Regions from separate parts of the Corynebacterium marinum DSM 44953 genome, predicted to be linked through region 1. Evidence: predicted binding sites of a transcription regulator. Region 1 holds the regulator's gene; each other region holds the start of a gene.

What was found. The regulator LexA, encoded in region 1, represses DNA repair genes until DNA is damaged. The targets are predictions, from matches to a motif close to CGAACANNTGTTCG.
Region 2: the regulator LexA is predicted to act here: its motif matches at 1,324-1,337, upstream of B840_RS08315 (SAV_6107 family HEPN domain-containing protein).
Region 3: the regulator LexA is predicted to act here: its motif matches at 1,971-1,984, upstream of B840_RS06625 (HNH endonuclease signature motif containing protein).
Region 4: the regulator LexA is predicted to act here: its motif matches at 1,875-1,888, upstream of B840_RS09340 (HNH endonuclease signature motif containing protein).

The regions. Positions count from the first base shown of each region.
Region 1 is NZ_CP007790.1:1,513,566-1,516,783, forward strand. It holds gene nrdR (transcriptional regulator NrdR) at 1-119, opposite strand, end outside; gene B840_RS07265 (hypothetical protein) at 199-567, opposite strand; gene lexA (transcriptional repressor LexA) at 874-1,587, shown strand; gene B840_RS07275 (DeoR/GlpR family DNA-binding transcription regulator) at 1,827-2,609, shown strand; gene ptsP (phosphoenolpyruvate--protein phosphotransferase) at 2,634-3,218, opposite strand, start outside.
Region 2 is NZ_CP007790.1:1,738,129-1,741,346, reverse strand. It holds gene B840_RS08325 (polyprenyl synthetase family protein) at 1-551, opposite strand, end outside; gene B840_RS08320 (GNAT family N-acetyltransferase) at 633-1,202, opposite strand; gene B840_RS08315 (SAV_6107 family HEPN domain-containing protein) at 1,428-1,853, shown strand; gene B840_RS08310 (DUF3040 domain-containing protein) at 1,942-2,337, shown strand; gene mraZ (division/cell wall cluster transcriptional repressor MraZ) at 2,740-3,174, shown strand.
Region 3 is NZ_CP007790.1:1,380,124-1,383,341, forward strand. It holds gene def (peptide deformylase) at 1-363, opposite strand, end outside; gene B840_RS06625 (HNH endonuclease signature motif containing protein) at 454-1,926, opposite strand; gene B840_RS06630 (primosomal protein N') at 2,057-3,218, opposite strand, start outside.
Region 4 is NZ_CP007790.1:1,970,892-1,974,109, forward strand. It holds gene B840_RS09330 (hypothetical protein) at 1-190, opposite strand, end outside; gene B840_RS09335 (glutamate-5-semialdehyde dehydrogenase) at 353-1,630, opposite strand; gene B840_RS09340 (HNH endonuclease signature motif containing protein) at 1,899-3,218, shown strand, end outside.

The sequences.
Region 1 (3,218 bases):
GTGGTGAATCGTCCCTGGCAGCTGGTGCACTCGCGTCGGCGGCGGATGGCGGCTCCGGCGTCGATGATGCGGGAGTCGATGACACGGGAGTGGTCGTGATGACAGAACGGGCAGTACACGGCGTGTCTTCAGAGCCTTTCAGGAGAAAACCGGGGGAACGGACTGTGGCACCGATCCTACTCCCCGGGAGGCGCGGTTCTAACGCGCCTGCTGCACCGTCCAGGAACCGCTGTCCGCGGGATAGCCTGGCGATCCCGGCGCCGGCTCATCCCCGGCGCCGAGCAGCGAGGCACTCACCACCGCCAGGCCCAGCAGCGCACCGAGCAGGTAGGTGAGTCCGGTTTCCTGCCAGTGGCGCCCCTGGGCCCGCGCGACATGCTCCCACTGACCCTCATTTTCCTCCCGACCCTGCGTTCTATCGACGCGCCGCAGGGTTCGAATGCCGCGGACGGAAGCGGCGGGCTCGTGAAATCCGGAAGGCTCCCACACGGCGGCCGCGCGGACCGGACCCTGAAGGGAAGTTGAGGGGCTTTCACCTGGGCGGGAGCGGTGGAGGAACGCGGTCACGGCGGGGTCCTTTCGTTGCTGAATGAGAGGATATCGGGGCCAGGCGACACTTTCGAACAGAGGCACCGTTCAAGTGTTCGAACTAGCCGATGTGTTCGATTAAAGCACCCGTTCGAAATTTTGTCCACAGATCAGCCGCAGCAGTCGAACATCCGTACCAGATCGTGGTAGACATGTAACAGGTGAACGGCACCATGCCGGTCCGCCATTCGAACAACGGCGACCGCACGGCTCCACGAAACCGGCGAACCGAACCGATGAAGCAGAACCGCCCCCTCCCCCAGCGCACCAGGAACGAGTAGGACCATGACCCGCAAGAGCACATCCGCCAACCTGACCCCTTCCGGCAAGCCGGATCCCGCCACCCTCTCCGACCGCCAGCGGCGGATCCTCGAGGTCATCCGGGATGCCGTGGTGCTGCGGGGGTATCCGCCGAGCATCCGGGAGATCGGTGACGCGGCCGGCCTCCAGTCCACCTCCTCGGTGGCCTACCAGCTCAACCAGCTGGAGAAGAAGGGCTTCCTCCGCCGGGACCCGAACAAGCCGCGCGCCGTCGACGTGCGGAATCTCGGTTCGACGGACACCGCCAAGAAGCCTGGTCGCCGCGTGGCCGTGAAGAGCGCGTCCGCCCCGGAGGATGCAGGAGCCGCGAACTTCATCCCGGTCCTGGGCCGCATCGCCGCGGGTTCGCCGATCCTCGCCGAGCAGGAGGTGGAGGACTACTACCCGCTGCCCGCGGACCTGGTTGGCGACGGGGAGCTGTTCATGCTGCAGGTCGTCGGCGAGTCGATGAAGGATGCCGGCATCCTCGACGGCGACTGGGTCGTCGTCCGCTCCCAGCCGGTCGCGGAGAAGGGCGAGTTCGTCGCCGCGCTCATCGACGGGGAGGCCACCGCGAAGGAGTTCCACAAGGATTCCACCGGTGTCTGGCTGCTGCCCCACAATGAGGATTTCGCACCGATCCCCGGCGACAAGGCCGAGATCATGGGCAAGATCGTCTCCGTGTTCCGGAAGCTCTAGCGCGGGCTTTCCCCGCCGAGGCAGACAATCGGCGGGCGGGAAATCAACATCATCCCACGGGAACGGACCTGCCCACGGCCCACCTCGCCGGGTCCCGTCCCGCCGGCGACGTAGTTTTATCCCCCGTTTGCGCAGGATAACCGCCAACCTCTCCCCCGCCGCCCATTAATTTGGAACAATGGCGGAAACAGACATTCATTTTGTCCGATTCCGTCCTGTGAGGCACCAGAGGAGAACTCATGTACGCAGAGGAGCGTCGCCGGCAGATCGCCTCCCTCACCGCGGTCGAGGGGCGGGTCAACGTCACCGAGCTTGCCAACCGTTTCAAGGTCACCGCAGAGACCATCCGCCGGGATCTCGCCGTGCTGGACAGGGAGGGAGTCGTCCACCGGGTCCACGGCGGCGCCGTTGCGAGCCAGACCTTCCAGACCACCGAGTTCTCGCTCGACGCCCGTTTCCGGTCGGCCCCCACCGCCAAGTCGGCCATCGCGCGCGCGGCGCTGCGCTACCTTCCGGAACCCCGCGGCGGCCTCTTCCTCGATTCAGGTTCCACCATCGGCACGCTGGCGGAGCTCATCGCGGAGCAACCCAACGCCTCCCAGTGGTCCATCGTGACCAACAGCCTGCCGATCGCCCTCAACCTGACCAACAAGGGGCTGAGGGAGGTGCAGCTTCTCGGCGGGTCGGTCCGCGCGATCACGCAGGCGGTCGTGGGCGACACCGCGCTGCGGACCCTGGCGCTCATGCGGGCGGACGTCGCTTTCATCGGCACCAACGCGCTCACCCTCGATCACGGCCTGTCCACGGCCGACGCCCAGGAAGCGGCCATCAAGTCGACGATGGTGACCAACGCCCACAACGTGGTCGTCCTCTGCGACTCCTCCAAGCTGGGCACCGACTACCTGGTGAGCTTCGCCAGCCTCAGCGACATCGACGTGATCATCACCGACTCCGCGGCGCCCGAGTCCTTCCTGGCGGCGCTGCGGGAGCGCGAGATCGAGGTCGTCATCGCCGACGAGTGACCCCGCGCACGCACGTCCAGCGCTCTACCCCAGGAGCATCTCCCGGGCGAGTTCGCGCGCCGTGTCCGCACCCGAGGTGTCCAGGACCGCAGCGGCGACCTCCCGGCAGGTGGCCAGGTCCACGGTGGCCAGCTGCGCGCCGACGCCGGCGACGGCGGTCGAGGCGGCCGACAGCGAGGTGACACCCAGACCGGTGAGCACACAGGCGAGCAGCGGGTCCGCGGCGGCCTCGCCGCAGACGCCGACAGGGGTGGCGGTGAGCTCCCCGACGCGGCATGTCTCCTTCACCAGGCGAAGCACCGCGGGCTGCCACGGATCGGTCAGGTAGGCCAGCTGCGGGGAGAGGCGGTCGGCGGCCATCGTGTACTGGGTGAGGTCGTTGGTGCCGATGGAGACGAAGTCGAGGTGCGGCATGAGCCGGTCGGACATGAGGGCGGCGGCCGGGACCTCGATCATGGCGCCTGCCGTCAGGCCGCGTTCGCGGCAGAGTCCGGCGAAGTACTCGGCCTCCGACTCGGTGGCGACCATTGGCGCCATGACCCAGGTCGGAGCGTCCTCGCCGCGCCCCTCGGCTGCCAGCGCGACGGCGTCGAGTTGGCGGAGGAGCAA
Region 2 (3,218 bases), 220 kb from region 1:
TGCCCGCCGATCACCTCGGTCCGCATCGCCCGCCAGGCCTCGCGGGCCCGCTGCAGAGCCTCCACCGACAGCCCGGAGTCCTGGAACATGTCCTCGGCCCACACCAGCGCCAGGTCGCCGACGAGGATGGCCACGGATTCGCCGAAGTGGGCGGGGTCGCCGGACCACCCGCTGGTCCGGTGCGCCTCCTCCACCGCCCGGTGGACGGTGGGGTTGCCGCGCCGGGTGTCGGAGGCGTCGATGATGTCGTCGTGGATCAGCGCGCAGGCCTGGATGAACTCCAGCGAGGCCGCTGCGCGCAGCACGGCCGCCGGATCCTCGGAAGTCGCGTCGAAGCCTCCTCCGCCGGCGAAACCGGCCCACACGTACAGCGGGCGGATCCGTTTACCTCCGCCGAGGACGAACTTCTCCAGATGGGCGACGGCGTCCGTGACCGGACCGCCGATCGCGGCGACCTGCGGCCGGCGGTCGGCGAAGAACCGGGAGAGTTCATCGCGGGCGGCGTCCGGGATCTGGTCGAGGGTCAGCGTGCGGAGGTCCTGGCTGCTCAATGTGGCGATCCTTCATCGGGGCGGTGGATTGTCGAGTCCACGATACCCAGCCGTCCGCCGGCGGGAGTCAGTGACGGCGGTCTATTTCGCCGGGTCCGCCAGGGGGAGGGGGACGGAGAGCACCGCGAACAGGCGGGAGTCCCCGTCGAACTGGAAGTTGCGTAGTTCGTCGCGGAAGCCCATGGAGCGGTACAGGGAGAAGGCATTGTTGGCCTCGTTGTCGACCTCCGGGGTGGACAGGAGGGCGTGGCCTGCGGGAACGAGCCACAGCAGCTGGGAGAGCAGGCGGCGGCCGATGCCCTTGCCCTGATGCGCCGGGTCGACGTGGATCTCGGCGACCTCGAAGTAGTCGCGCATGAGCACCGCCTGACGGGTGTCCGGCCCGCCGGCCTCGCGGAAGCCGCGGCGTACCTGGCGGTCCCACCACAGATCGGGGGCACCGAGGTAGCCGTAGGCCAGCCCGAGGAGGGTGCCGTGTTCGAAGGCGGCGAGTGCGGTGAACCCGGGCTGGACTATCTCGTGGCGCCAGACCTCGATCCGGCCTGCGCGGATGGCCGGGTCGTAGCCCATCGCGTCGATGTAGAGGTCGACGAACTGGGGAGCCAGCACGGCAAATTCGGCGCCGGACAACCGGCGGATCTCGATGGTCACCCCTCCACTGAACCATGAACCCCGGATCGGGCGGTGGCGATCGCCGCGCCGGGGCATTCCCGGCTCTCGAACACGCGGGACGGCGGAGGGGAGGAAAGTGCAGCACAACCATTGACGGGTTCGAAAGGCTGTTCTACGATTGAAGTGTGATGTTCCGTGCCACTTCTAGGGTGGGGGCAACACGCTGGCAGGTGGTCGAAAGTACGAGGAAAGGAGTTGGTCCCCATGGCACAGATTATTTCCGCTACTACGAGGTTCTCGGGTGCGGGCACCCGCCGGGCCGACTTCATCTTCAAGGCCCGCGGGCTGCTCGCCCAGGCCGCCGATCATGCGGTGGCGGGGGAGTGGGACCTGGCGCTGGAGGCCGCCTACCAGGCCGCCCTGAGGTCGGCCGGGGCGAGGATCTCTGCCTCGGCGGTGGCAGGGAAGCGCCGCCGCCCGACTGGCGCGTGGGATCAGCTCCGGCTCGTCGACGCTGACGGCGAGCGCTGGGCAGGTTCTTTCGAGCAGTACTCGCGCCTGCGATCGCGGGTCGCCTCGGGTCTGGAGCGGGACCTTGACCCCCGGCTGGTCAGCCGGATCATGGATCTCGCCGGAGAGTTTCTCGCCGAAGTGGAGGCCGAGGCCGGGTGGGCGCCAGCGGCGGCGTAACTGGTTTGGCGTTCACGGGAACAATCCCGTTAGTCTGGGCGTTGAACCAGTAAGAAGAAAAAGCGCCCAGCGATATCCGGGAGGAACAGTGTCGCTTTCAGAGCAGGAGCAACGAGCGCTCCGGGAGATTGAACAATCTCTCCTTGCTGATGACCCCAAGTTCGGGTCATCCGTGGCTGGTGACCACGTTTTCGGTGCATCCGGAACGCCCGGCATCACCCTTCGAGGTGTGGCGATCGCGGTCGTCGGTCTCGTCATGCTCATCGGCGGCGTTGCGCTGGCTCAGCAGAGCCTCTGGTTCATCGCGCTGAGCGTGGTGGGATTCCTCGTCATGTTCGGCGCAGGTGTCTGGATGCTCCGTGGCGGCGGCGGAAACCCCGGTGGGATCGGGCGCAAGCGCGGACCGAAGCGTGGCGGCGGCGGCTCCGGATCCCCGACCAGCAGGATGGAAGACAACTTCCGCCGGCGCTTCGAGGAGCGCTAACCCTCCACCTTTTCCTCAGGCCCGCCGCACATGTATGTGCGGCGGGCCTGAGTTGATTCACCACTTCGCCCCACGGAGATCCTCCACCTTGCCCCACCATGCCCCGAGCTAGACCTGAAACCCGGGTCCCTGGCAGGGGTGCGTGTCGACGTGGCGGGGGTCGCGCTCGGCCTCGGGGAGGCCGCGGGCAGGGGCCCCACAACTTTCAGGCCGCTTACCTGGGAATCCTCTGCTGATTCTGTGGCAGGCGGGGCCAATGAGGGTTGTTGGTGGGGGGAAGTGGGGTATTGTGGGGCACAGCGGTGGAGAAGAGGGGTCACGTGGCCTTTCGGATCCATGGCGAGAACTGAATCTGGTCTGAAGCGATCCGAGGAGTCGAGACTGAAGGAAGGTGGCCCCGGGATGTTTCTCGGTACCTACACTCCCAAACTCGACGACAAGGGTCGTCTCACACTGCCGGCGAAGTTCCGCGAGGAGCTCGCCGGCGGGTTGATGATCACGAAGGGGCAGGACCACAGTCTTGCGGTCTATCCCCGGGAGGAGTTCGCCGCCCGCGTCCGGAAGGCCGCGGCGGTGTCCCGCACCAACCCGCAGGCACGTGCCTTCATCCGCAATCTGGCTGCCAGTGCGGATGAACAACGTCCTGACGGCAACGGGCGCATCAACATCTCGGCCGGGCACCGCGAGTATGCGGGTCTGACCAAGGAGTGCGTGGTCATCGGATCGGTGGATTTTCTCGAGATCTGGGACGCAGAGTCCTGGGCCGCGTATCAGAAGGAAACGGAGGCCGCTTTCTCGGCGGCCGACGCAGAAGACGTCCTCGGCGGACTGCTCTGATCATTCCCGGCAGGGAGTGGAGGAGCGGGGCGGAGTGCGTGTAA
Region 3 (3,218 bases), 130 kb from region 1:
GACGGGGTGGCCGTCGACGTCCCGGCCGGAGACCCTGACCGTCTCGAAACGCTCGGTGTCCATGGAGATGTCCGGGATGGAGAGGCAGCCTTCCTGACCGGTCTGGGTCTGCTCGCCGATTGCCTCCCACACAGGGTTGATGATGTGCCCGCGCAGGCCGTCCTCGATATGACTGCAGTCGTAGACGAAGATTCGGCGGGTGAGGCCGATCTGGTTGGCGGCCAGGCCGACTCCGCCGGCATGGTCCATCGTCTCGAGCATGTCGTCGACGAGCGCTCGCAGGGCGTCGTCGAATTCGGTAATCTCGTCGGACCGGGTGGTCAGGACCGGGTCACCGAACATTCGGATGTCGCGGATAGTCATGGGTGGTGCGGGCTCCTTCTTCGCGGGCGTGTCGTCCCCGTAGTCTACTTCTCCCCTGTTACAGGCAGAATTCCGCGCCTGCCTGTCCGGTCAGGCCGCGTCCCCGGGCGGCGGCCTTCTCCTCCGGATCTTGGCCCCGGCGGAGTGCTGCTGGAATTCGGTCTCGTTCAACTCGACGGGGCCGCCGTCCGGCGGTGTCCACCCGGCCCGTCCCGTGTCGGGGTCTTTGTCCATGTGCCCCAGGCCGCCTGCCCCGTCGCGTTGATCCCGGTTGGCGGGGTGGTGGGTGCGGCAGAGGATGGTCAGGTTCTCTATGTCGGTGTTGCCTTTCGCCAGCCAGCTCACCATGTGGTGGATCTCTGAGTCGCACAGCCCGGTGGTGCATTCGGGGCGTGTGCAGCACAGTTCCTGGGCAAAGAGCGCCAGGCGTTGGGTGAGGCTGGCGGAGCGGCTGGTGCGCCCCAGGTCCAGTGCCGCGCCCTGTTCGTCGTGCAGCACCCCGATGTCGTGGCGGGCGGCGCCCAGCCGGAGGATGTCCGCCGGGGTGAGCAGGTGGCCGGTGTTGGTCGGGAACCGGTCGTCGGCCCGGAGGTCACCGAGTTCGGCGGCGGTCATGGACACCACCACCGATCCCACGCCGGTGCGGGCCAGGGCGGAATCGCCGTCCAGGTAGCGGCGCAGGATGACCATCAGCTGGTCGACCAGGCGGGCCGCCGACGGCCGGTGGTCTTCTTCGGCGGGCACCGAGGCGTTGGCTCCCGGGAGCCGGCCCGGGGCGAGGGCGGCCTTGAGTATCGCCAGGCCGGCCCCGTCGAGGTACATCGACACGTGTGCCCCGCCGTCGGCGTCCTGCGCCCCGATGACGATCTTCCGCTTCCGGAGGGCGGCGAAGGGGTCCTTCTTCCCCTCCGGCGTCCGGCCCTTCCGGTTGGCCTGCCGGATTCTTCCCCGCAGCCAGGTGCGGAGATCCTCCAGGGGGCGCCGGCCGGCCTCGTCGAGGGCGCTGGCGAGAAGTTCCTGGTAGGTGGGATCCGAGTAGGTGTTCAGGTGCTCCAGCTCACGGATGATCATCGCCTGTTTCTCCGCGGACTCGGCCTTGCGGGCGGCGTCCCGGGCCTTGCGCTGGGCTGCTTCCTCCCGGCGGCGGCGTTCGGCCTCCTCGCGGCGGATGCGCTCGGCGGCCTCCTCCCTGGCGCGGCGCTGCTCCTCGGTTTCACCGGGTTCCGGATCCGGCTCGGGCCGCGGTTCATTCCCCGGTGGCGCGAAGAGCGCGTCTCCCCGGCGGAGTCGGGCGCGCGCCTCGGATTTGGACACGCCCAGCGCCCTGGTCAGGTATTCGGAGGTGTGCACCGCCCCGACGTACTTTCCCGCGCCCGCCCGGTCCGCGGCGTAGGCGAAGGCCGCGTCGATGAATCCTTTGGCGCCCCAGATCTTCTCCAGGCGTTCGAATCCCTCCCGGACCTCGTCCACGACCACGGCCGCGGGATCCGCCATCAGTCCGGAGAGTTCGGTGAGAGCCCCCTCGACCCGGTCGACGATGTCCGTCATCTGTTGCTTGTTCATTGCACCCCCTGGCACGACTGGCCTCCCCCGACATCCCCTCAACTCGCTTACGTGTTCGATATTAGCAACCCCCCGGGACCTCCGGCATCAACTTTCGAACCTTCATTCGATTTCACCAATGGCTCACCACCTAGCCGATGTGGATCGGGTCCACCTGGATCCGCAGCGGAAGGTCGTCCCTGCGCCCGGCCTTCGCCACCGTGGCAGCCTTCAACGCTTTGCCCAGCACCGACCGCGGGCCCAGCGGGGTGCGCAGCAGGATGCGCTGGGCGGGGCCGAAACGGCGTTCGTCGTACTCGCCGGGCAGGTGGACACCGGGCGGGAGGTCGACCGGCCCGAGCACCTCGGTGTGCTCTGGCAACTCCAGGATCTCGAGGAAGGTGTCCAGTGCGGTGTTCGCGCCGTCGACGGCGGCCATGTGGACGGCCGGGGGGAAGCGGACGTCGAAACGTTGGGCCAGCTCGCGGGCCGCGGCGCCGACCATGTCCCACCTGATCAACGACTGAACCACGGGCAACCCCGGATCCGCCACGACGACCACCTCCCCGCCGCGCCAGGCGGGGGCGACCAGGGAGGCCACGGCGGTCCACGCGGCGAGAGTGTCCTCGGTGGCGCGCAGGTCCTGGCGCCCGAGCATCGCCCAGGTGTCCAGCAGCAGCGCCGCCCCGTAGCCGCCCTCCCGCACGCGGGGCTCCGCGCCGGGGGTGGCCACGACCAGCGCAGGCTTGTGGTCGACCGCGTCCACCACTTTGTTTCCCCCGGAGGCGATCACGCGGGTGGAGGGGAAGGCCCGGCCCAGCTCCTCGGCGGTCCGGTCGGCGCCCAGCACCACGGCGCGCAGCCGGACGGAGCCGCATTCGGCGCACCGGTGGCGGGCGTCGGGGCGGCCGCACCACCGGCAGGTGGGCACACCGCCCTGCTCCCCCGCGCCTGCCGGGAGCCCCAGGGGGCCGTTGCAGTGCCGGCATCTGGCCGGAGCCCGGCAGGACCCGCAGGCCAAGGTGGGAACGTAGCCCTTGCGGGGGACCTGGATCAGGGCCGGCTCGCCGCGTTCCAGGGATCCGCGCAGGGCGTCGAAGGCCTGCTTCGGCAGTCGTGCGGACGCCGCCAGCGGGTCGCGGACAAGTTCGAACTCGGTGTCGGCGGCGGCGCGGATCAGCGGGGAACGCTGCCGGATCGTCTCACGCGGCGCCACCAGGTCGTGCGCCCACCCTGATTCGACGAGCAACTGCGCCTCGGCGGTCCGGGAGTGCCCGGCGAGGATGAGCGAGCAGCCTTCCAGCGAGCTGCGG
Region 4 (3,218 bases), 460 kb from region 1:
CATCGCTGTAGGAGGTCGGCTCGAGGTCCGCATTCTGTTCGCTGCCGCGGGCGGCGAGGACCACGACCTCCGGGCACTCCTGCTGCGGTTCGGCCGGACCGGCCGCGGCGGCGGGGGTGACGGCCAGCGCCGCCATTCCCGCCACCGTCGCCCATGCCGACCATGCCATCTTCCGTCCGAATTTCCCCATGTCCCCGCACGCCTTCCTGTGGTTCCCGCGCGGTGGTCCCCGCGGCCGACAACCCGAGCTTAATTGCCGCAGCAGACAACGGGGGCTCACCGGCAAGATACGGCAGGACGAAAAACCCGGCATCCACCCCCTCACGGGGACGCCTGCCGGGTTCGTGCTCTGTTACGGGCGGGTCTGTCCCGTGCCCTGCAGGATCCACTTCGTGGAGGTCAGCTCGGGCAGTGCCATGGGGCCGCGGGCGTGCAGCTTCTGGGTGGAGATGCCGATCTCCGCGCCCATGCCGTACTGCTCGCCGTCGGTGAAGGCGGTGGAGGCGTTGACCATCACGGCCGCGGCGTCGACCTCGTCGGCGAACTTCTGGGCGGTGACGATGTTGCTGGTGGCGATCGCCTCGGTGTGGCCGGTGGTCCAGCGGGCGATGTGCTCGATGGCGCCTTCCACGCCGTCGACGACCTTGGCGGCGATATCCATGGACAGGTACTCCTCACCCCAGTCGGTGTCGTCGGCCTGGCGGATGTCCTGCGCGCCGAAAGCTGCCAGCTCCTCGACGTCGCCGTGGACGGTGACGCCCGCCTCCTGGAGTGCCTGGATGATGGCGAGCTTGTCTGCGTCGGGCAGGGCGGCGTCGATAAGCACGGTCTCGGTGGCGTTGCACACCGAGCAGCGGCGGGTCTTGCCGTTGAGCATCATGTCGATGCCCTGCTGCAGGTCGCCCTCGGCGTCGATGTAGAAGTGGCAGTTGCCGGTGCCGGTCTCAATGGCCGGGACGGTGGCCCCGGTGACCACGGCCTCGATGAGCTTCGCGCCGCCGCGCGGGATGACCACGTCGACCAGGCCGCGTGCGGTGATGAGGTCCTGGACGGAGTCGTGGGACTGGCAGGGCAGCAGCTGCACGGTCTCGCGCGGCAGGTCGAAGGACTCGACGACGTCCTGGAGGATCTCCACCAGCTTGGCGTTGGAGTGCTTCGCGGTGCGTGAACCGCGCAGCAGGGGCACGTTGCCGGACTTCAGCGCCAGGCCGAAGGCGTCGACGGTGACGTTCGGGCGGGCCTCGTAGACCATGCCCATCACGCCGAGAGGGACGCGCACCTGGCGCATCTGGATGCCGTTGGGCATGACACCGCCGGCGAGCACCTCCCCGACCGGGTCCTTCAGGCCGGCGACCTGGCGGAGGCCGCCGGCGATTCCCTCGATGCGGGACGCGTCCAGGCTGAGGCGGTCGACGAGAGACTCGCTCATCCCCTCCGCCCGGCCGGAGTCGATGTCCTGCTGGTTCGCGGCCAGGATGTCGTCGGTGGCGGCGACCAGCGCGTCGGCCGCGGCGAGGAGGATCTCGTTCTTCCGGATGGTCGGCAGCTGGGCCAGGATCGGGGCGACGGCCTTGGCCGCACGGGCCTTGGTCAGTACTTCTTCACGTTCAATGGCACGGCTATCAGTCATGGCAACGAGGGTACCTGAGCGACCGGAACAGAACAGGGAATGCCGGTTCCCGCCCTCCAGGGGCGACCATGTGCCGGAAACCACCTGCCGGTCCTGAGCGAGGGCACACCGGACCCGACGGATCGAATGAGCGGAATGATGACGGCCCTCTTCCCGACAAAAAGAGCCACCACTCCTGACACAGTCAGGTGATAGCAAACTAGTTCGAAAGATGGATGTCGGGGCAGTGGGTCGGCGCTACTATAGAACACATGAACGAGGGGGTGTCATGGCCAGGCTGAGCGTCCAGGAAGCGGTGGACCAGATCGAGGCCGGAATGAGCGCGCTCTCAGCACTCATGGCGGATCCCTCTCTCGTATCCTTCGACGAGGTGGCGGGTGAGTTCGAGCGGCTCGAACAGGCGCTGGTCGCCCGGGGGCGTGTCGACGCCGCCTTCGCCTGGCTGGCGGAGTCCGCCGACGCGGGACGGCTGGTGGGATCCACCAACGTCATCGACTATCTCACCGCGCAGCTGGGAATTTCCCGGAAAGAAGCCTGGTCAAGGCTGCGGACGGGCACCTCATTGTTCAGCCCACCACCCCCGCCCCCGCCTCCTGAGCCTTCGGAAACGGAGGAGGAACGCCGGGCCCGGGAACAGTCGGAGTCCGAACGTGCGGAAAAGGCCCGGAAAGAGCGGAAGGAGGCACAGTGCAAGTCGAAAAAGGCGTCCGCCGAGATCCTGCGCATCATCGACCAGGAGCTGACCGATCTCTCCGACGCCGCCGACCCTGACCGCAGCCAGCTCTACAACCGGGCACTGAGTGAAGCCAGGCGGCGACGGCCGGAGGACCTGCGCACATGGCTTCGCCGCCAGGTCACCCTGGCCAACCAGAAAGGCGCGCCAGACCTGCTCGCCGCCTACCGCCGACGCTTCCTCACCATCGGCGAACCCGAGGCCGACGGCTCCTGCACAATCCGCGGACGGCTCCCGGCCGCGATCGCCGCCGCGCTCAAAGCGGCCCTGGCCCCGGGGGAGCGTCCCGGCGCCAACCTCAACGACGAGGAGTTGGAGGACACCCGTACCCGGGGGCAACGCCGCGTGGACCAGCTCATGACCATCCTGGGCGCGCAACCGTCATCCATCGGCCACGGGATGGGCTCGGTGCTGCTGTCAGTCACCGCCGAGGACATCGACAACCTCTCCCCGACCTCCGAGTTCACCACCAACACCGGCGATCGCCTCAACCTCATGGATATCCTGCGCCTGGGCGCCGCCAAGTTCGATGCCATGGTTCTCCACGACACCGACGGTCAGCCCCTGGCGCTGGGTCGGGGCAGGCGCACCGCGAGTTTCAGCCAGCGGCTGGCGCTGTTCGCCGCTCAGGGGGTGTGCGGCTGCCCGGACTGCGCTACCGCCGCCATCCACAATGATGCCCATCACATCACCGCGTGGGAGCAGGGTGGGCCCACCGACCTGATCAACCTGACCCTCGTGTGCCCACCGCACCACGCGGCCAATGACGATTCGCACACAGGCGCCGGCGGCAGAGGGCACCTCGACCGGTGCCTGATCACCGGGCGAGTCGGTCGGCGGGCAGGGCCCGGTCAG